Regions from separate parts of the Atlantibacter sp. genome, predicted to be linked through region 2. Evidence: predicted binding sites of a transcription regulator. Region 2 holds the regulator's gene; each other region holds the start of a gene.
The links. Region 2 encodes PurR, which represses purine synthesis genes. Its sites were predicted from a motif close to CANGCAAACGTTTGCNTG; they were not measured.
Positions count from the first base shown of each region.

Region 1: the regulator PurR is predicted to act here: its motif matches at 1,889-1,906, upstream of guaB (IMP dehydrogenase).
Region 3: the regulator PurR is predicted to act here: its motif matches at 3,549-3,566, upstream of cvpA (colicin V production protein).
Region 4: the regulator PurR is predicted to act here: its motif matches at 1,594-1,611, upstream of purM (phosphoribosylformylglycinamidine cyclo-ligase).

Region 1 is NZ_DAMBQK010000012.1:45,418-51,032, reverse strand. Features, by position in the region: gene guaA (glutamine-hydrolyzing GMP synthase) at 1-293, opposite strand, end outside; gene guaB (IMP dehydrogenase) at 362-1,828, opposite strand; gene xseA (exodeoxyribonuclease VII large subunit) at 1,998-3,380, shown strand; gene RT120_RS12485 (zinc ribbon domain-containing protein) at 3,385-3,600, opposite strand; gene der (ribosome biogenesis GTPase Der) at 3,645-5,117, opposite strand; gene bamB (outer membrane protein assembly factor BamB) at 5,240-5,615, opposite strand, start outside.
Region 2 is NZ_DAMBQK010000009.1:29,150-34,764, forward strand. Features, by position in the region: gene sodB (superoxide dismutase [Fe]) at 118-699, shown strand; gene RT120_RS10315 (MFS transporter) at 736-1,902, opposite strand; gene RT120_RS10320 (YnhF family membrane protein) at 2,148-2,237, opposite strand; gene purR (HTH-type transcriptional repressor PurR) at 2,525-3,550, shown strand; gene punR (DNA-binding transcriptional activator PunR) at 3,566-4,477, opposite strand; gene punC (purine nucleoside transporter PunC) at 4,601-5,615, shown strand, end outside.
Region 3 is NZ_DAMBQK010000001.1:88,477-94,091, reverse strand. Features, by position in the region: gene argT (lysine/arginine/ornithine ABC transporter substrate-binding protein ArgT) at 1-468, opposite strand, end outside; gene RT120_RS00490 (UbiX family flavin prenyltransferase) at 741-1,310, opposite strand; gene purF (amidophosphoribosyltransferase) at 1,450-2,967, opposite strand; gene cvpA (colicin V production protein) at 3,006-3,491, opposite strand; gene dedD (cell division protein DedD) at 3,714-4,421, opposite strand; gene folC (bifunctional tetrahydrofolate synthase/dihydrofolate synthase) at 4,411-5,615, opposite strand, start outside.
Region 4 is NZ_DAMBQK010000012.1:57,138-62,752, reverse strand. Features, by position in the region: gene uraA (uracil permease) at 1-709, opposite strand, end outside; gene upp (uracil phosphoribosyltransferase) at 816-1,442, opposite strand; gene purM (phosphoribosylformylglycinamidine cyclo-ligase) at 1,666-2,703, shown strand; gene purN (phosphoribosylglycinamide formyltransferase) at 2,703-3,344, shown strand; gene ppk1 (polyphosphate kinase 1) at 3,568-5,615, shown strand, end outside.

The DNA of each region.
Region 1 (5,615 bases), on a different contig from region 2:
CCGCCAAGCTGCATTGCCATAGTCTGCATACCGTAGCAAACGCCCAGAACCGGAACGCCCGCCTCGAACACGTACTGCGGCGCGCGCGGGCTGTTGTGCTCGGTGGTACTTTCCGGGCCGCCGGAAAGAATAATGCCGTTAGGATTAAATTCGCGAATCTGTGCTTCAGTAACATCCCATGCCCACAGCTCGCAATACACGCCCAGCTCACGCACGCGACGCGCTACCAACTGAGTATATTGAGAACCGAAATCGAGGATGAGAATGCGATGTTGATGAATATTGTCTGTCATTGACGCTTAGTCCGAGGCAAGTGAAACAGATTAAATAAATCGCCCGACGCGAGGTCGGGCGAAGAAAATCAGGAGCCCATACGGTAGTTCGGGGACTCTTTGGTAATGGTCACGTCGTGTACGTGACTTTCCTGGATACCCGCACCGCTGATGCGTACAAACTCTGCTTTGGTACGCAGCGCGTCGATAGTACCACAGCCGGTCAGCCCCATACAGGAACGCAGGCCGCCCATTTGCTGGTGGATAATCTCTTTCAGGCGGCCTTTGTACGCCACACGGCCTTCGATACCTTCCGGCACCAGTTTGTCGGCAGCGTTGTCGCTCTGGAAGTAGCGGTCAGAAGAGCCTTTGGACATCGCGCCCAGGGAGCCCATCCCACGGTAGGATTTATAAGAACGGCCCTGGTAGAGTTCAATTTCGCCCGGGGATTCTTCGGTGCCTGCCAGCATGGAGCCGACCATCACCGCGCTTGCGCCAGCGGCAATGGCTTTTGCGATGTCGCCGGAGAAACGGATACCGCCATCGGCGATAACCGGAATACCGGTGCCTTCCAGCGCTTCGACTGCGTCAGCCACCGCGGTGATTTGCGGAACGCCCACGCCGGTCACGATACGGGTAGTACAGATTGAGCCAGGGCCAATACCGACTTTCACTGCGCTCACGCCGGCTTCTGCCAGCGCGCGCGCGCCCGCCGCCGTCGCCACGTTACCGCCGATGATTTGCAGATCCGGGTATTTAGCACGGGTTTCGCGGATGCGCTGCAACACGCCTTCGGAATGACCATGCGAGGAGTCGATCAGCAATACGTCTACGCCAGCGGCAACCAGCGCGTCGATGCGCTCTTCGTTGCCCGCGCCAGCGCCTACTGCCGCGCCTACGCGCAGACGGCCCTGCTCGTCTTTACAGGAGTTCGGTTTACGCTCTGCTTTCTGGAAGTCTTTTACGGTGATCATGCCGCGCAGATGGAAGCTGCCGTCTACGACCAGCGCTTTTTCAACGCGTTTTTCGTGCATTTTCGCGAGCACGACATCGCGTGATTCGCCTTCGCGTACGGTGACAAGGCGTTCTTTCGGCGTCATATAAACACTGACCGGCTGGCTCAGATCGGTAACGAAACGCACGTCACGACCGGTGACGATGCCGACCAGCTCGTTGTCGGCGGTGACGACCGGATAACCGGCGAAGCCATTACGTTCGGTTAATTCTTTCACTTCACGCAGCGTGGTGGTCGGCAGCACGGTCTGCGGGTCGGTCACGACGCCACTTTCGTGTTTTTTAACGCGCTTGACTTCTTCAGCCTGGCGTTCAATCGACATGTTTTTGTGGATGAACCCAAGACCGCCTTCCTGCGCCAGCGCGATGGCCAGGCGAGCCTCAGTCACGGTGTCCATTGCTGCGGAGAGCATAGGAATATTCAGGCGGATGGTTTTGGTTAACTGCGTGCTCAGATCGGCAGTATTCGGCAGAACGGTAGAGTGAGCGGGAACGAGGAGAACGTCGTCAAACGTCAGTGCTTCTTTAGCGATACGTAGCATGGGCAATATCTCAACCTGGGTGAATGAGAACAGATAAAATATTGCCGCGGCATTATACAGAGCGTAACCGTTTGCATCTAGCATTTTTTAATAAAAATACTTGCTATCGTCTCTGACCGCGTTACTATCGATTGAATAACCTGCTGATTTAGAATTTGATCCAGCTCACATGTCGCTAAGCCAATCCCCCGCAATTTATACCGTCAGCCGATTAAACCAGACCGTCCGGATGCTACTGGAACAGCAAATGGGCCAGGTGTGGATCAGCGGTGAAATTTCTAACTTCACCCAACCTGCGTCCGGTCACTGGTACTTTACGCTGAAAGATGACGGCGCCCAGGTGCGGTGCGCGATGTTCCGCAACAGCAACCGCCGCGTTACGTTCCGTCCTCAGCACGGGCAACAGGTGCTGGTTCGCGCCAATATCACGCTGTATGAGCCGCGCGGCGACTATCAAATCATCGTTGAAAGCATGCAGCCTGCGGGTGTGGGCCTGCTGCAACAACAGTTTGAACAGCTCAAGCAAAAGCTCTCCCAGGAAGGGCTATTTGACGCCCAACATAAACAGCCCCTGCCCTCTCCGGCGCACCAGATCGGCGTGATCACGTCGAAAACCGGCGCGGCGCTGCACGATATTTTGCATGTGCTGCAACGGCGCGATCCGTCGCTACCGGTGGTGATTTACCCCACGGCGGTACAGGGCGACGACGCCCCGACGCAAATCGTGCGCGCCATTGAGCTTGCTAACCAGCGTGCGGAGTGTGACGTGCTGATCGTCGGGCGCGGGGGCGGCTCGCTGGAGGATTTGTGGAGTTTTAACGATGAGCGCGTGGCGCGAGCGATTTTCGCCAGCCGCATTCCCATCGTCAGCGCAGTCGGTCACGAAACCGATGTGACCATCGCCGATTTTATTGCCGACTTACGCGCTCCGACGCCGTCGGCGGCTGCGGAAGTCGTTAGCCGCAACCAGCAGGAGCTGCTGCGGCAAATTCAGGGCCAGCAGCAGCGCCTGGAAATGGCGATGGACTATTTCTTCGCGAATCTTCAGCAGCGCTTTACCCGGCTTCACCATCGCCTGCAACAGCAGCATCCGCAACTGCGTTTGGCGCGTCAGCAAACCACGCTGGAACGCCTGCGCCAGCGGCTGAACAATGCCGTTGAAAACCGGCTGCGCCAGGGAACGCAACAGCAGCAGCGCATGACGCAACGCCTGTATCAGCAGCAGCCCCAGGGGCGCATCCATCGCGCGCAAACCCGCATTCAGCAACTGGAATATCGGCTCTCGCAGGTGATTACCGCGCGGTTAGGCGGCACCAAACAGCGCTTTGGTACTGCTATTGCGCAACTCGAAGCCGTCAGCCCGCTGGCTACGCTGGCGCGCGGCTACAGCGTGACCACCGCAACCGACGGCAAAGTGCTGAAGAAAACCAAACAGGTGAAAGCGGGCGACGTACTGACTACGCGGGTGGAAGATGGCCTGGTTGAAAGCCAGGTGACCGGCATTCAGCCGGTTAAAACGCCGCGTAAGCGCAAAGCCCCTGTCAAAGACTAAGCCGTTAAACCGGTACGAATTCGACGCGTTTTTTCGAAATCAGCCCGTGGCCGTTCTGGCAAAAATAATCCACCGCGCCGCAGGCTTTCAGCACCTGTAACGGCTGATGGCAGTCGGGGCAGCGGGCTTCCAGATTGATCTCCTGCTGGCAGTGTTCACAGTGCGCAACGGTTGCAGTTACCTCAACCGGCTGCTGGCAGTGGGGGCATTGAATTTCCATCATCACTCCTCAATGACAAAACGGGGCCTTTCGGCCCCGCTCGGTTATTTACCTTTCTTGATGTGCTTAATCAGGCGCTTACGCTTACGCATCTGGTTCGGCGTCAGGGTGTTGCGCTTGTTAGCAAACGGGTTATCCCCTTCCTTGAACTGAATACGGATCGGCGTACCCATCACGTCCAGCGATTTACGGAAGTAGTTCATCAGATAGCGTTTGTAGGAATCCGGCAGGTCTTTCACCTGGTTGCCGTGGATCACCACAATCGGCGGGTTATAACCGCCCGCGTGAGCGTATTTCAGCTTCACGCGGCGACCGCGCACTAACGGCGGCTGATGGTCTTCCGCCGCCATATTCATGATGCGGGTCAGCATCGCGGTGCTGACCCGGCGGGTGGAGCTGTCATAGGCTTCACGCACCGATTCAAACAAGTTGCCGACGCCGCTACCGTGCAGGGCAGAGATAAAGTGCACCCGCGCGAAGTCGATAAAGCCCAGACGGAAATCCAGGGTTTCTTTAACCTGGTCTTTCACTTCCTGGCTCAGGCCATCCCATTTGTTGACCACGATAACCAGCGAGCGGCCGCTGTTAAGGATAAAGCCCAGCAGCGACAGGTCCTGATCGGAAATGCCTTCACGCGCGTCGATCACCAGCAGCACCACGTTGGCGTCTTCAATCGCCTGAAGCGTTTTGATCACCGAGAATTTTTCTACCACGTCGGTGATTTTGCCGCGCTTACGCACACCTGCGGTGTCGATCAGCACATATTCGCGCTCATCGCGTTCCATCGGAATGTAAATACTGTCGCGGGTGGTGCCCGGCATGTCGTACACCACAACACGCTCTTCACCGAGGATGCGGTTTGTCAGCGTGGACTTGCCCACGTTCGGACGTCCGACAATCGCCAGCTTAATCGGCAGATCCTGCGGGTTAAAGGCTTCTTCTTCCTCTTCCTCGCCCTCTTCCTGCCCTTCGAACTGCGCCCAGTATTCAGCGTCTTCATCCACCTCTTGGGGCGGATTGATGTCATCCATCCACGGCATCAGCACGTGTTCGAGCAGGCTGGTGACGCCGCGACCGTGTGAAGCCGCGATAGGATGAATTTCACCCAGGCCCAGCGAGTAGAAGTCGAGCACGGCCTGATCCGGGTCGAGACCATCGGTTTTGTTGGCAACCAGGAAGGTAGGTTTTTCACGGGAGCGCAGGTGTTTGGCGATGGCAATGTCCGCTGGCATCAGGCCGGCGCGGGCATCCACCATAAACAGCACCACGTCAGCTTCTTCAATCGCCAGCAGCGATTGTTCCGCCATACGGGTTTCTACGCCGTCTTCGGTGCCATCGATACCGCCGGTATCGATGCAGATAAATTCGCGGCCTTCCACCTCAGCACGACCATACTTACGATCGCGAGTCAGCCCCGGGAAATCCGCCACCAGCGCATCACGGGTGCGGGTTAACCGATTAAATAAAGTGGATTTTCCGACATTAGGGCGCCCGACAAGCGCGACCACAGGTACCATTGTTAAAGCCTCATTACGATAAATCAGTATAAAAACCCCCTGAAATCTCAACGGGTTCAGAAAACAGTAAACGGCCCCTGAGGGTTTCAGGAGCCGTTTAAGCGGTAAAACGCAGCGCGCCGTTAACGCGTAATCGCGTACAGGGTGCCGTCTTTCGCCTGGATCAGCAGCTTGCCATTTGCCACTACCGGTTCAGTCTGGAAACCGGAGCCGTCGACTTTTTGCTGCGCAACGAAACGTCCGTCGCTGGTATCCATCCAGTGCATGTAGCCTTCGCTATCACCGACCACCAGATTACCATTATACAGGACCGGCGAAGTCAGGTTGCGATACTGCAACGCAGGTTGCGTCCACAGCGTCACGCCGCCTTCGGTGTTCAGCGCCAGAACGCGGTCTGTTTGATCCACCAGGTAAATACGCCCGTTGTCGATCACGAAATCATTAACCGTACCCAGTTCACGTTTCCACATGATCTGGCCGGAACGCAGATCCAGCGCA
Region 2 (5,615 bases):
CTCCCCCTGCCTGGCTAACAGGCAGGTAACTTCATCTTTTGCTTACCCTTTTGATTTGCTACCCTAAAGCCACACTAAATTTGTGGAATTTAGTGAAACATAATAAGGAGTGAAGCAATGTCGTTCGAATTACCTGCATTACCGTATGCCAAAGAGGCCCTCGCGCCGCATATCTCCGCTGAAACCCTGGAGTACCACTACGGCAAGCACCATCAGGCCTATGTCACCAATCTGAATAACCTGATCAAAGGCACCGCGTTTGAAGGAAAATCACTGGAAGAGATCGTGCGCAGAGCTGAAGGTGGGGTTTTCAATAACGCTGCACAGGTGTGGAACCACACCTTCTACTGGCACTGCCTGGCACCTCAGGCGGGCGGCGAGCCGACCGGCGCGCTGGCTGACGCCATCAACAAGGCGTTTGGCAGCTTTGCGGAATTTAAAGCGCAATTTACCGATGCGGCTATTAAGAACTTTGGTTCTGGCTGGACATGGCTGGTGAAAAAACCCGACGGCGCGCTGGCGATTGTCTCAACCTCTAACGCAGGGACACCGCTGACCAGCGACGCTAAACCGCTGCTGACGGTGGACGTGTGGGAACATGCTTACTACATCGATTACCGCAACGCCCGCCCGCAGTATCTGGAGCACTTCTGGGCGCTGGTAAACTGGGAGTTTGCGGCGAAAAACTTCGCCGCCTAAGCCCCATCACGGAGAAGGTCGCCCTTCTCCGTTTTTTTATTCCGCCGCACACAGCGTCTCGCGTTCACGTCTTGAAGACAGCACCACCAGCGCCAGCCCGACCGCCGCAATCATTGCGCCCATCACCGGCACCATGCTGAACCCTAACCCCGCCTGGATCACCGCGCCGCCTGCCGCCGCGCCCAGCGCATTGCCCAGGTTAAACGCCCCGATATTTACCGATGACGACAGTCCCGGCGCTTCGCTGGCAACGCGCATTACGCGCATCTGCAACGGCGGCACCACCGCAAAGGTCGCCGCGCCCCATACCACCATGCTCAGCGCCGCGCCAAATTCACTGCGCGCCAGCCACGGAATAGCGGCCATAATCACGATCAGCAGCAGTAAAAAGCCTTTCAGGGTGCCGGTCACGGATTTATCCGCCAGTCGGCCACCCAGCCAGTTGCCGAGGGAAAAACCGACGCCAATCAGCACCAGCATCGCGGTAACAAACAGCGGCGTGGCGTGGGTAACGTGCTGCAATACCGGCGAAATATAGGTATAGAGCGTAAACATCGCCCCCGCGCCTAAGACGGTGGTTAACAGTGCGCTGACCACCTGCGGACGCATCAGTACCGATAACTCTTTTTTCACGTCCGGGCGTTCGCCTGCGCCGCCTTTCGGCAGCGAGAACCACAGGCTAACCATCGAAATCACACCGAGGCCCGCCGTCGCCAGGAACGACATCCGCCAGCCGATAGTCTCGCCGAGCCATGTGGCAGCAGGCACGCCGCCGATATTGGCAATCGTCAGGCCCATAAACATCGTGGCGACCGCGCTGGCCTGTTTATGCTTCGGCACTACGCTTGCCGCGACCACCGACCCCAGGCCAAAAAACGCGCCGTGGTTCAGGCTGGTGATAATGCGTGAGACCATTAAAGTGGCGTAATCCGGCGCGATGGCGGAAAGCACATTGCCGAGGGTGAAAATCGCCATCAGGAAGATCAGCGCGCTGCGCCGTGCGCGATGAGACAAAAGCAGCGTCATCAGCGGCGCGCCAACCATCACCCCCACCGCATAGGCGCTGATGAGCATTCCGGCTGCGGGGATCGAGACATCGACACCTTTGGCGATGACGGGCAACAGCCCCATCGGTGAAAACTCAGTCGTGCCGATCCCAAACGCGCCGATAGCCAGCGCCAGCAACGGATAATTTATTTTCATAGGTGAATTCCAGAAATCGTGTCGCTTCACGTGTGTTTACTACACGGCGACCTGTCGCAAAAAAGAAGCAAAGAGTGACATTTGTCACATCAGAAAGGAAGTAACCATTTTGGCAAAAGATTTTTGCGCAAATGTGAATAATGAAGTGAAACAGAGGTGGGAGCCAGGAAAGGGAACCAAACACCAAAAAATAGCCATTTTCTGGTGTTTGTAATTGCCAAACGCGGTCGAAATGCAATTTCTGTTTAGTTCAGTACCGCAACTAAACCGGTTGCCACAATCAGTCCCAGCACGATAACGGTCGTCACCAGAGAAAATTTCAGGTCTGTGCTCATTTTTGCTCTCCTTGTTACCCACATTAAAAGTGTGTGCAGATCATTTTTGCATAAATTCAGACAAAATTACCACGGGATTTAAGCTGATATGCGTTTTCCCTCTTCCCCTTTTGCGCAAGATCAGACAAAATCCGTCGCTACCTTATTTTTCACCAGCCATTGACCCCCTCCTTTTAATGTCGCAATCCCCGACATACTGCAACCGAAATGTTGCGGACCGAGGTTGGCATAGGCAAACGTTTAACCTGTGATGAACAGGGGCTCGGAGAGGGTCTGGAGTAACAAGAATGGCAACAATAAAAGATGTCGCTAAACGCGCAAACGTTTCCACTACAACTGTGTCGCATGTGATTAACAAAACCCGCTTTGTTGCGGAAGAAACGCGCAATGCAGTTTGGGCAGCCATCAAGGAATTGCACTATTCCCCGAGCGCCGTGGCGCGCAGTTTAAAAGTTAATCACACCAAGTCTATCGGTTTGCTGGCGACCAGCAGCGAAGCGCCCTATTTTGCTGAAATTATCGAAGCCGTGGAAAACAGTTGTTTCACCAAAGGCTATACGCTGATCCTCGGTAACGCCCATAACAACCAGGAAAAACAGCGCGCCTATCTGTCGATGATGGCGCAAAAGCGCGTCGACGGTTTACTGGTGATGTGCTCCGAATACCCGGAATCCCTGCTGTCGATGCTGGAAGAGTATCGCCATATTCCGATGGTGGTGATGGACTGGGGCGAATCCAAAGCCGACTTCACCGACTCGGTGATCGATAACGCTTTCCAGGGCGGTTATATGGCCGGGCGCTACCTGATTGAGCGCGGCCACCGCGAAATCGGCGTGATCCCCGGTCCGCTGGAACGTAACACCGGCGCGGGCCGTCTGGCCGGTTTCCTGAAAGCGCTGGAAGAAGTGCAAATCAGCGTGCCGGAAAACTGGATTGTGCAGGGTGATTTCGAGCCGGAATCAGGTTATCGCGCCATGCAGCAGATCCTCTCACAGCAGCCGCGCCCTACTGCGGTGTTCTGCGGCGGCGATGTGATGGCGATGGGCGCGATTTGCGCCGCCGATGAGATGGGCCTGCGGGTGCCGCAGGATATTTCGGTGATCGGTTATGACAATGTGCGCAACGCGCGCTATTTCAGCCCGGCGCTGACCACCATTCATCAGCCAAAAGATTCCCTGGGCGAAACCGCGTTTAATATGCTGCTCGACCGCATCGTGAATAAGCGTGAAGAGTCACAAACCATCGAAGTGCATCCGCGCCTGATTGAACGCCGCTCCGTCGCGGACGGTCCGTTCCGCGATTACCGCCGTTAATCTTCCTGGAGCCGGTTATTCCGGCTCCATCAACCACTCCCGGTTCAGCGTTTCGCTATCGCCCAGATAATCCAGCAGCCACAGCAGCGCAGGCGAAGTATCGGTCTGCTTCCAGGTGAGGCAGCACGGGGAGTCCGGGAACGGGTCGTCCAGTTCCAGCTTTTTCCAGCGCCCTGCCACCACCGGGTCGTGCGCCACATGCGCAGGCACCATGCCGACGCACAAGCCGTTGTTTAAACACGCCACCGCTGTCGCCCAGTCTGGCACCACTACGCGGCGCTGATTATCCAGCAGCCAGGTGGTGCGCTTGGGCAACGAGCGCGAGGTATCTTCCAGTACCAGCGACGGCCACTGGCGCAGTTGGTCATCGCTGAGCGGTGTTGGTTCCGCCGCCAGCGGATGGCTGGCGCTCACCACACACTGCCAGCTTAGCGGCCCCATATCGCGAAACGCGAACCGTCCGCCCACCGGGATCGCCTGGGTCGCGCCAATCGCCAGCTCGACGCGCCCGTCCGACAGCGCATCCCACACGCCGTTAAACACTTCCTGGGCGACAATCAGTTCCACATCGTCGAAATGGCGATAGAAATCGAGGATTAGCTGGCGGGTGCGCGTCGGTTTGACGATATTATCGACCGCAATAGAGAGCTGCCCGCGCCAACCGTTGGCGATCTGCTGGCATTGCTGGCGCGTGACCATCATTTTTCTGATAACAGAACGGCCCTCTTTTAAAAACCACGCCCCGGCAGGCGTCAGCTCCACTTCCCGGTGACGGCGGATAAATAGCGGAACCGCCAGCCATTCTTCCAGTTGTTTAACGGTATAGCTCACCGCCGACGGCACCCGGTGCAGTTCCTGCGCCGCCGCGCTGAAGCTGCCGTTACGCGCCACCGCATCAACCACTTCCAGTGAATATTCAGACCACATGTTCTGCCTGCAAAAAATTTGAAAGGAACGTGCAAATATTAACGTTTCACAAGGACGATTGCACTTTTGTACACTCCTGCGTCCGTAATAAGCGTTATCAGATCAAAAAAGAAGAGAATTACCATGCGTCCTTCACGAGGTTTTTTAGTGTGGCTGGCAGGGTTAAGCGTTCTGGGCTTCCTGGCTACCGATATGTATCTACCGGCGTTTGCCGCCATTCAACAGGATTTGGGCACTGAGGCGTCCGCCGTCAGCGCCAGCCTGAGTTTGTTCCTGGCCGGGTTTGCCGTTGCGCAACTGGCGTGGGGGCCATTGTCTGACCGCTATGGTCGTAAACCGATTTTACTGGCTGGCCTGAGCATTTTCGCCGTGGGCTGTCTGGGCATGCTGTGGGTAGACAATGCCGCCATGCTGCTGGCGCTGCGCTTTGTCCAGGCGGTAGGCGTCTGTGCCGCTGCCGTAACCTGGCAGGCGCTGGTCACCGATTATTATCCGGCGACCCGCACCAACCGCATTTTCGCCACCATTATGCCGCTGGTGGCGCTGTCGCCTGCTCTCGCCCCGCTGTTAGGCAGCTGGCTGCTGCATCATTTCGACTGGAAAGTGATTTTCCTGGTGCTGTTTGCCGTCACCCTGGTATTGATGATCCCGGCGCTGCGCCTGAAACCGCGCGCGCCGTCGCACCATGCCGATGCGCCGTCGCTCAGCTTCATGACGTTGCTGCGTTCCAAAACCTACCGTGGCAACGTGCTGATTTACGCGGGCTGCTCCGCCAGCTTCTTCGCCTGGCTCACCGGCTCGCCGTTTATCCTTAATGACATGGGTTACGGACCGACGGCCATCGGCCTGAGCTATGTGCCGCAAACCATCGCGTTTCTGATTGGCGGTTACGGCTGTCGCAGCGCGTTGAAAAAATGGCACGGCCCGCAGATGCTGCCGTGGCTGTTGATCCTGTTTGCGCTGAGCGTGGTCGGCACCTGGGGCGCAGGGCTAATGCCGAATGCCAGCCTGACGCTGGTGCTGATCCCGTTCTGCCTGATGGCGGCGGTGAACGGCGCAATTTATCCCATCGTGGTGGCATCTGCCCTGCAACCGTTCCCCCAGGCGACCGGCCGTGCCGCCGCGCTGCAAAACACCT
Region 3 (5,615 bases), on a different contig from region 2:
GCCTTTGTTACGCCAGTTGTCGTTGGCGAAACCTTCCTGGGTAGAACCCTGGAGAACGCCGACGTGCTTGCCTTTCAGCGACTCGATGGTCGGCTGGATCGGCGAGCCTTTGGCGGCAATCAGGCGGGAATCCGCCGCGTACAGTTTTTCTGAGAAGGCGATTTCCTGCTGGCGTTTTTCAGTAATCGACAGCGAAGAGATAATCGCGTCGATTTTTTTGGCTTTCAGAGACGGGATCAGCGAGTCGAAATCGCTGCCCACCCAGGTACATTTCACCGCCATGCGCTTGCACATCTCATTACCGAGATCGATATCGAAACCCACGAAATCGCCTTTGGCGTCTTTAGAAGAGAATGGTGCGTAGGTGGCGTCCGTCCCAATACGAACCGTCTGCGGCAGCGCGGCGAACGCGCTGGACGCCACGGAGAGCCCCAGCAGCAATGACAGTGCAATAGCCTTCTTCTTCATACGTTACCCTCAAGTGGTTTTCTTTGTGTTGTTTATATTGTTGTGTTGCTACTTTGCATTGCACTTCCTGTGCCAGTTTTCGCGGAACGGGCGAGCCCCGGCAGATGTTAAGTAAAAGTTACAATAAAGTAGATGTAGTGAAAGATAGCATTACGAAGGGGAATGTCTTTAGCGGAAATGCGTGAACGGGGATTATATTTTCAGGATTTGATCGCGGTTACAAAAATGCCCCAAAATGAGGCGCTCAGATTTCGACGCACCGAACAGATGCGTCAGGCTCCCTGCCAGCGATGGAAAAGATCTTCCGGCAGTTCGATATCCAACTGGTCGAGTACCCGGTTCACCGTCTGGTTAATCACGTCATTGAGTGTGGCGGGCTGGTGATAAAACGCAGGCATCGGCGGCATTATTACCGCGCCTAACTCCGCAGCCTGGGTCATCAGGCGCAAATGCCCAACGTGCAGCGGCGTTTCCCGCACGCAAAGAATTAACGGACGGCGCTCTTTCAACACGACGTCTGCGGCGCGGGTCAGCAACCCATCGGTATAACTGTGCACAATGCCGGAGAGCGTTTTGATGGAGCATGGCAGGATCACCATCCCCGATGTACGAAACGACCCGGATGAAATGCTGGCGGCGATATCCCGCGCATCGTGGACCACATCGGCCAGCGCCTGCACATCGCGCAGCGACAGCGAGGTTTCCAGCGCCAGCGTCTGGCGTGCGGCCTGGCTCATGATCAGATGGGTTTCGACCTCAGGCACCGATTGCAGCACCTGCAACAACCGAACCCCATAAATCGCTCCGCTTGCCCCGGAAATGCCCACAATGAGTCGTTTCATTAGTTTTTGCCTGAACGGAAAATACGTGGGCAAACTTTGCCGCAACAGCGAGGGATATGCAAGTTAGCCAGGCGTTGAAGGGAAATGCAGAGAGACGGAATGAAAAATCCCTCCCGGTGGTCCGGAAGGGATCGACGTTTTACCCTTCGTTATGCATCTCTAAATTCTCCACTTCGTTCTGGCGCAGCACCGCTTTGGCGTCGTCATTACGCAGGGATTCAAGATACTCCAGATATTGCTGGTCGACGTCTTTCGTGACGTAAACGCCGTTAAACACCGAGCATTCAAACTGCTGAATATCTGGGTTCTCGGCGCGTACCGCTTCAATCAGATCGTCCAGGTCCTGGAAAATCAGCCCGTCTGCGCCGATGATCTGGCGAATTTCATCCACTTCGCGCCCGTGGGCAATCAGCTCGTTAGCGCTCGGCATATCAATGCCGTAGACGTTCGGGAAACGAATTTCCGGCGCAGCAGAGGCCAGATAAACCTTCTTCGCCCCCGCTTCACGCGCCATCTCGATAATCTGCTCAGAGGTGGTGCCGCGAACGATAGAGTCATCCACCAGCAATACGTTCTTATCGCGGAATTCTGCGCGGTTGGCATTGAGCTTGCGGCGCACCGATTTACGGCGCAGATGCTGGCCCGGCATGATAAAGGTGCGGCCCACGTAGCGGTTTTTCACAAAACCCTGGCGGTACGGCTTATTCAGGATGTGGGCAATCTCCAGCGCGATATCGCAAGAGGTTTCCGGGATGGGGATGACCACGTCGATATCGAGATCTTCCCATTCACGGGCAATTTTCTCGCCGAGCTTTTTACCCATGCCGACGCGGGCGCTGTACACGGAAATCTTGTCGATAAACGAGTCAGGGCGCGCAAAGTAGACATACTCAAACAGGCACGGATTGCTGGCCGGGTTATCGGCGCACTGGCGGGTAAACAGCTGGCCCTTCTCGGTGATGTAAATCGCCTCGCCGGGCGCGACGTCGCGTAAGAATTCGAAGCCCAGGGTATCCAGCGCCACGCTCTCGGAGGCCACCATATACTCGGTGCGGCCATCGCCGATATCGCGCTTACCCAGCACCAGCGGACGAATACCGTTCGGATCGCGGAAGGCCACCATGCCATGGCCGATAATCATCGCCACGCAGGCATATGCGCCGCGGATCAGGCGGTTGGTAGCAGCAATGGCGGCAAAAATGTTATCCGCTTCCAGCGGGTAGTGGCGGAAGTTATCCAGTTCGCTGGCGAATACGTTCAGCAGAACTTCGGAATCCGAGGTGGTGTTGATATGGCGGCGCTTCTCTTCAAACAGCATCCGGCGCAGTTCGTGCGCGTTGGTCAGGTTGCCGTTGTGCGCCAGAGTGATCCCGTACGGGGAGTTCACGTAAAAGGGTTGTGCTTCGGAGGCGCTGGAGCTGCCTGCTGTCGGATAACGCACATGGCCGATACCCATATTGCCTTGCAGACGCTGCATATGGCGGGCTTCGAATACATCACTCACCAGGCCGTTGGCTTTGCGCAGGCGAAAGCCGTTGTTTGCATCAATGGTGATGATGCCTGCGGCATCCTGCCCACGGTGCTGAAGCACCGTTAACGCGTCATAAATAGACTGGTTTACCGGCATAACACCGGCGATACCGACAATACCGCACATGTTGTCTTTTCCTCATTAAGAGACTGCCCCCGGCACAATTACCGGGGTAAGAAACTTGACGAGCTTTGCAGATAGTCAAAAAACCATCTGATGATGAAACTGAATTGCGGGATAAGCTGCGATTTTTGCCAGTCGTCGCTTTTGGAAAAGCCGGTAAAGGTATCAAGAAAGAACAGAATGGCGGAGACGATAAGCGCACCGCGCAGCGCGCCAAAACAGATCCCCAACACCCTGTCTGTACCCGACAGGCCGGTTTTCTCCACCAGCGCGCCAATCACATAGTTGACGATCGCGCCGACAATCAGCGTCGCAACAAACAGCACTGCGATCGCTATCCCATTACGTACCAGTTCGTCTTCAAAGCCAGTGAACCAAACCGCCAGGTAAGTGTAGTAGTGGCTGGCGACAAAGAAGGCACAGCCCCAGGTAACCAGCGATAACGCTTCACGCACAAACCCGCGGATAACGCTTACCAAACAGGAAAAGCCGATAACCGCGATGATGGCGTAATCTATCCAGACCATGAATGTGTCCTGTGATAAATCGCCCTGACGTCCAGTTCGGGGCGCATTCTAACAGAAAAAGAAAACGTTTGCGTAGGGATTTCCTTTCCCTTGCTCAATAAAAAAAGGCGTTGAAAAAATCTTCAACGCCGTGCTTTTTTCCCCGGTTCCCGCTGCGTTTCAGGGAGAGCTTCTTGTCTTATCTGTTATTTATCAACAGATAAGTCTGCTCATCCCCGACCATCAGTTTACGGAATAATTCATCACTACCCCGTTCAGCCCGGAAAGCTGGTTGAGCTCGCTAAGCGATCCTTTTAACTTATCGCGTGAGGCGTCCGGCCCAACCAGAATGCGGGTGATTTTACCCTGTACCGGCGTTGACGGCGACGTATAAACCCGGTACCCCGCGCCGCGCAGTTTACCAACAATTTCATTGACTTTGTCGGCATTTTTGAGCGCGCCCAACTGCACCACATAAGCTTTGCCGGTCGGCGGCGTATCCGGTTTAGCCGGTTCGGCTTTCTTCGGCGGTGCCTCTTCACTCAGCATCGCCAGTTGTTCGTCGGTTTTATCTTTTTGCGGTTTGGTCTGCGGTTTTTTCGGCGTGTCCTGCGCTTTCGGTTTGCCCGGCGGGACAGGCTCCGGTTCCGGCAGCGGATCGAGATTATTGGCGTTATTCGCCAGACGCCCGGTATCGATCGCCGAGGCCGCCGCGTTCGCCGCCCTCACCTCTTCCGCCGCGCCTTCCGGCGGCTGTGCGGGCAGCGCCTGCGTGGCGGCAGGCAGCATATCCGGCTCGTCAGTATCCCCTGGTTTCGGCACCAGCGGGATTGCCGCAAACTCGTCCTGGTAATGTTTTTTCTGGCCGTCCAGCAGCCCTGGCAGCAAAATTACGCCCAGCGCGACCAGCACGATCGTGCCCACTAATCGGTTTTGAAATTTACTCGCCACCTCGCCTCCTCGCGTCCATCGCTTCCATTACATGCGCTACGGTATGAAACGAACCGCACACCAGTACGGTATCTTGCGGTTGAGCCTGCGCCATAGCAGCATCCCAGGCCTGCACCACGCTCTGATAGCGTTCACCCTGCTTCAGGTGTTCCAGCAGTTGCTCAGCCGTGGCACCGCGCGGGCCCTCCAGTGGGGCACAATACCAGCTATCCACCACCGGCTCCAGACAGGCCAGCGTGCCCGCAATATCTTTATCGTGCAGCATCCCGATGACCGCAAGCACTTTCCCGCCCGCAGGCAGGCGCTGCATCTGGCTTGCCAGATACGCTGCCGCATGGGGATTGTGCGCCACATCCAAAATGACGCGCGGCGACTCGCTGACGCACTGAAAACGCCCCGGCAGCAGCGCCTGTTCGATGCCCTGGCGGATGGCGGCTTCGCTCACCGCCAGCTGGCTGGCGCGGATCGCTGCCAGCGCCGTGGCGGCGTTCGGCTGCGGGACGAAGGGCAGCGGCAGGTTGCGCAATTCACCCTGCGCATCCTGGAAATGCCAGCCGGTCTCGCTTGCCTGGTAATCCCAGTCTACGCCGTGCCGCGCCAGCAGCGCGCCTTTCTCCAGGGCAACCGCCGCGATGGAGGTCGGCATATCCGGCTCGCCGACGATGGCCGGTTTACCGGCGCGGAACACGCCCGCTTTCTCACGGCCAATGCTTTCGCGATCCGGCCCCAGCCAGTCAGTATGGTCGAGGGCGATACTGGTGATGACCGCCACATCGCAATCCACGAGGTTGGTGGCATCCAGACGCCCGCCGAGGCCCACTTCCAGAATCACCACATCCAGCGCCGACTGTTTAAACAACCACAGCGCCGACAGCGTGCCGTACTCGAAATAGGTCAGCGAGGTCTCGCCACGCGCAGTCTCAATGGCGCTGAACGACGCGGTATGGTCGGATTCCGAAAGCTCCGCGCCCTGAATGCGCACCCGCTCGGTATAGCGCACCAGATGTGGCGAACTGTAGACGCCAACCCGCAGCCCAGCCGCCATCAGAATAGCTTCCAGCGTGCGGCAGGTGGTGCCTTTGCCGTTGGTGCCGGCAACCGTAAACACAAACGGCGCGGGCTTTTGAATGTCAAGGGTCGCCGCCACGCGCGATACGCGCTCCAGCCCCATGTCGATGGTTTTACTGTGCAGGT
Region 4 (5,615 bases), on a different contig from region 2:
CCAGCGCCGCAGGCAAGATAGTGAAAATAGCGAACCACTCGAAGCGCGGGGTGTAGAAAGTTGGCAGCGCGAACCAGTGCGCGTCTTTAATTGGCGTGATATCAACCACGCCCATGATGAAGGAGAGCGCGTAACCCGCCAGCACGCCGATCAGGATCGGGATAATCGCCAGGAAGCCGCGAAACAGCACCGAGCCAAATACCGTCACGCCCAGCGTCACCAACGAAATGATAATGGTGGTGGAATCCGGCATCTGCCCTTCCGCTGGCAGCAGACCCGCCATATTGGCCGCCACGCCCGCCAGTTCCAGACCGATAACCGCCACAATCGCGCCCATCGCCGCAGGCGGGAACATCACGTCCAGCCAGCCAGTCCCGGCTTTTTTGACAATCAACGCCACCAGGCAAAACAGCGCACCGCAGACGATAAAGCCGCCCAGGGCCAGTTCATAACCCAACGGCAGCAGTAACAACACCGGAGAGATAAACGCAAAGCTCGACCCAAGATAGGCCGGGATTTTGCCCTTACAGATAAACAGATACAGCAGGGTCCCGATACCGTTAAACAGCAGCACGGTGGCCGGGTTGATATGAAACAGGATTGGCACCAGCACGGTTGCGCCAAACATGGCGAACAAGTGCTGCAAACTAAGCGGGATGGTTTGAAGCAGCGGTGGTCTTTCGCTTACCCCGATAGCACGGCGCGTCATAGTGTTTTCCTCTGAGTGTTGTTGTAATGATTTATGAAATAACGATTACTGATGAATAACCCAAAAAAAAGCCGACTATCGAAGTCGGCTTTTTTTATGCGTTCATTTATTTAGTACCAAAAATCTTGTCGCCGGCATCGCCGAGGCCCGGAATGATGTATCCGTGCTCGTTCAATCCCTTGTCGATAGACGCAGTGTACAACTCTACGTCCGGGTGCGCTTTCTCCAGCGCGGCGATACCTTCCGGCGCGGCAACCAGCACCAGTACTTTAATGCTGTGGCAGCCGGCGTTTTTCAGCAGGTCAATAGTGGCGATCATTGAGCCGCCGGTCGCCAGCATCGGGTCAACCACCAGCGCCATACGCTCGTCGATGTTGGAAACCAGCTTCTGGAAATAAGGAACCGGCTCCAGCGTCTCTTCGTTACGGTAGATACCTACCACGCTGATACGCGCGCTCGGCACGTGCTCCAGTACGCCTTCCATCATGCCCAGACCGGCACGCAGGATCGGCACCACGGTAATTTTTTTGCCTTTGATTTGTTCGACTTCTACCGGGCCGTTCCAGCCTTCGATAACCACTCTCTCGGTTTCGAGGTCGGAAGTCGCTTCATAGGTCAGCAGGCTGCCCACTTCCGAGGCCAGTTCACGAAAGCGCTTGGTGCTAATATCATTTTCACGCATCAGCCCGAGCTTGTGTTTGACGAGTGGGTGTTTCACTTCCACGATCTTCATACTCTTTCTCCCCAGAAAGGTGGCAGCCACAAAAAAAATCGCCGGATTATACCGCTTTTTCGCCGCTGCGCCATATCTAATGGTCATGATCGGGATCAACCGAACTGAAATCAGTCTACGCCATAAGATTTTAAATGCGCTAAATAAGAGGCTCGCAAACGTTTGCCTGCACTGTTAGAATTGCCGCGTTTTCTTACTACCGCAACCGCGTGGGGATTGTGCAGTGACCGATAAAACCTCTCTCAGCTATAAAGATGCCGGCGTTGATATTGATGCAGGTAATGCTCTGGTCGACCGTATTAAAGGCGTCGTGAAAAAAACTCGCCGCCCTGAAGTCATGGGCGGACTGGGCGGATTCGGCGCATTGTGCGCGTTGCCGCAGAAATATCGCGAGCCGGTTCTGGTATCGGGCACCGACGGCGTCGGCACCAAGCTGCGTCTGGCAATGGATTTAAAACGTCACGACACCATCGGCATCGATTTGGTCGCCATGTGCGTTAACGACCTGGTGGTACAGGGCGCAGAACCGCTGTTCTTCCTGGACTACTACGCCACCGGCAAACTGGATGTAGATACCGCAGCCAGCGTCATTACCGGCATCGCCGAAGGCTGTTTACAGTCCGGCTGTGCGCTGGTTGGCGGCGAAACGGCGGAAATGCCGGGTATGTATCACGGCGAAGATTACGACGTAGCTGGTTTTTGCGTGGGTGTGGTCGAGAAGTCAGAGATTATCGACGGTTCCAAAGTGGCCGATGGCGATGTGCTGATTGCGCTGGCTTCCAGCGGTCCACACTCCAACGGCTATTCCCTGGTGCGCAAAATTGTTGACGTCAGCGGTTGCGACCCGCTTACCACGCAACTGGAAGGCAAATCGCTGGCGGATCACCTGCTGGCCCCGACGCGCATTTATGTGAAATCTATCCTGGAGCTGATCGAGCAGGCTGATGTCCATGCTATCGCCCACCTGACCGGCGGCGGCTTCTGGGAAAACATTCCGCGCGTGCTGCCGGACAACACCCAAGCCGTGATCGACGAATCTTCCTGGCAGTGGCCTGCGGTATTTGACTGGATGCAGAAAGCAGGCAACGTCAGCAAACACGAGATGTATCGCACATTTAACTGCGGCGTCGGAATGGTTATCGCGCTGCCTGCGAGCGAGGCCGAAAAAGCGATTTCTTTACTCAATGCGCGTGGCGAAAAGGCGTGGAAAATCGGTATCATCAAGGCTTCTGATTCCGAACAACGCGTGGTTATTGAGTAATGAAACACATTGTGGTGCTGATTTCTGGCAACGGAAGCAACTTGCAGGCCATTATCGACGCCTGCCAACAGAAGAAGATCAACGGCACCATTAGCGCGGTATTCAGCAATAAGGCCGACGCGTTCGGCCTTGAACGCGCCAGAGAGGCGGGCATTCCCGCCCATGCGCTCACGGCCAGCCAGTTCGCCAGCCGCGAAGCGTTCGACCGCGAATTGATGCTGGAAATCGACGCCTATGCCCCGGATCTGGTGGTGCTGGCAGGCTATATGCGCATTCTGAGCCCGGCGTTTGTGGCGCATTACCGTGGACGGTTGATCAACATCCACCCTTCCCTGCTACCGAAATATCCCGGCCTGCATACCCATCAACAGGTGCTGGAAAACGGCGATGAAGAGCACGGCACTTCCGTGCATTTCGTAACCGATGAGCTGGACGGCGGCCCGGTGATTTTGCAGGCGACCGTGCCGGTTTTCGAAGGCGATAATGAAGATGACGTGACGGCCCGGGTGCAGGCCCAGGAGCACGCCATTTATCCGTTGGTGGTCAGTTGGTTTATGGAAGGCCGCCTGACGATGCACGGCAACGAAGCCTGGCTCGACGGCAAACCGCTGCCCGCCCAGGGCTATGCGTCCGAAGAGTAACTGCTTCACGCGTTAAACAACGATCAGGCCTGGTAGATACCGGGCCTGTTTTGTTTTCGGCTTATGGCAAATAAATGAAACAAAAAAGTCACTTAGCGCCGCCACGCTCATGTAGCTGTCATACTTTTGTGGCATCGTTGGACATCGCGGGTCTTCGCTCGCCATAATAGTATCGAGACGGATTTTCCACGTCCCGAGTGAGATAACCGGAGTGTCAGTAGTCATGGGTCAGGAAAAACTATACATCGAGAAAGAGCTCAGTTGGCTGTCATTCAACGAGCGCGTGCTGCAGGAAGCTGCGGATAAAAGCAACCCGCTGATCGAGCGGATGCGTTTTCTGGGGATTTATTCCAATAATCTTGATGAGTTTTATAAGGTTCGCTTCGCCGAACTCAAACGCCGCATTTTGATCAGCGAGGAGCAAGGTATCACCTCGCATTCCCGCCATTTGCTGGGCAAGATCCAGTCGCGGGTCCTTAAAGCCGATCAGGAATTTGACGGGTTGTATAACGATCTGCTGCTGGAAATGGCGCGTAACCAAATCTTCCTGATCAACGAACGCCAGCTTTCACAAAACCAGCAGGGCTGGTTGCGCCACTATTTCAAACACTATCTGCGCCAGCACATTACGCCAATTTTGCTGTATCGCGACACCGACCTGGTGCAGTTTTTAAAAGATGATTACACCTATCTGGCGGTAGAGATCATTCGCGGCGATGAAATCCGCTACGCGCTGCTGGAAATCCCGTCCGATAAAGTGCCGCGCTTCGTAAACCTGCCGCCGGAAACGCCGCGCCGCCGCAAGCCGATGATCCTGCTGGATAATATCCTGCGCTTCTGCCTGGACGATATTTTTAAAGGTTTCTTCGATTACGATGCGCTTAACGCCTATTCGATGAAAATGACTCGCGACGCCGAATACGACCTGGTGCATGAGATGGAATCCAGCCTGCTGGAACTGATGTCTTCCAGCCTGAAACAGCGTCTGACGGCAGAGCCGGTGCGCTTTGTCTACCAGCGAGATATGCCCGACGCCATGGTGGAAATGCTGCGCCAGAAATTATCGATTTCGCGCTATGACTCCATCGTACCCGGTGGCCGTTACCACAACTTCAAAGACTTCATCAGCTTCCCGAACGTGGGCAAAGCCAATCTGGTGAACAAGCCGCTGCCGCGTCTGCGCCATGTCTGGTTTGATAAATTCCGCAACGGCTTCGATGCGATCCGCGAGCGCGATGTGCTGCTTTATTACCCTTACCACACTTTTGAGCACGTGCTGGAACTGCTGCGCCAGGCCTCGTTTGACCCCAGCGTGCTGGCGATAAAAATCAATATTTACCGCGTGGCCAAGGATTCGCGCATTATCGACGCGATGATCCACGCGGCGCATAACGGTAAAAAAGTCACCGTGGTGGTGGAGTTACAGGCGCGTTTTGACGAAGAAGCCAACATCCACTGGGCGAAACGCCTGACGGAAGCGGGCGTACATGTGATCTTCTCCGCGCCAGGCCTGAAAATCCACGCCAAACTGTTCCTGATCTCCCGTAAAGAGGGCGAGGACGTGGTGCGTTATGCGCATATCGGCACCGGTAACTTTAACGAAAAGACCGCCCGGATCTATACCGATTACTCGTTGCTGACCGCCGATGCGCGCATCACCAACGAAGTACGCCGGGTATTCAACTTTATTGAAAACCCATACCGCCCGGTGACATTTGATTATCTGCTTGTTTCACCGCAGAACTCGCGGCGCCTGCTGTATGAAATGATCGACAAAGAAATTGCCAATGCCCAGAACGGCCTGCCTTCCGGCATCACCCTGAAGCTAAACAACCTGGTCGATAAAGGCCTGGTGGACCGCCTGTATGCGGCGTCCAGTTCCGGCGTGCCGGTGAACCTGCTGATTCGCGGCATGTGCTCGCTGATCCCCCAACTGGAGGGCATCAGCGATAACGTCAAAGTCATCAGCATCGTTGACCGTTACCTGGAGCATGACCGGGTTTACGTATTTGAAAACGGCGGCGATACAAAAGTTTTCCTCTCTTCCGCAGACTGGATGACCCGTAATATCGATTACCGTATTGAAGTGGCGACGCCGCTGCTTGACCCACGTCTTAAGCAGCGCATTCTCGATATCCTTGATTTGCTGTTCAACGATACGGTAAAAGCACGCTACATGGATAAAGAACTCAGTAACCGCTATGTTCCTCGCGGCAATCGCCGTAAACTGCGCGCCCAGCTAGCGATTTACGAATACATCAAATCACTCGA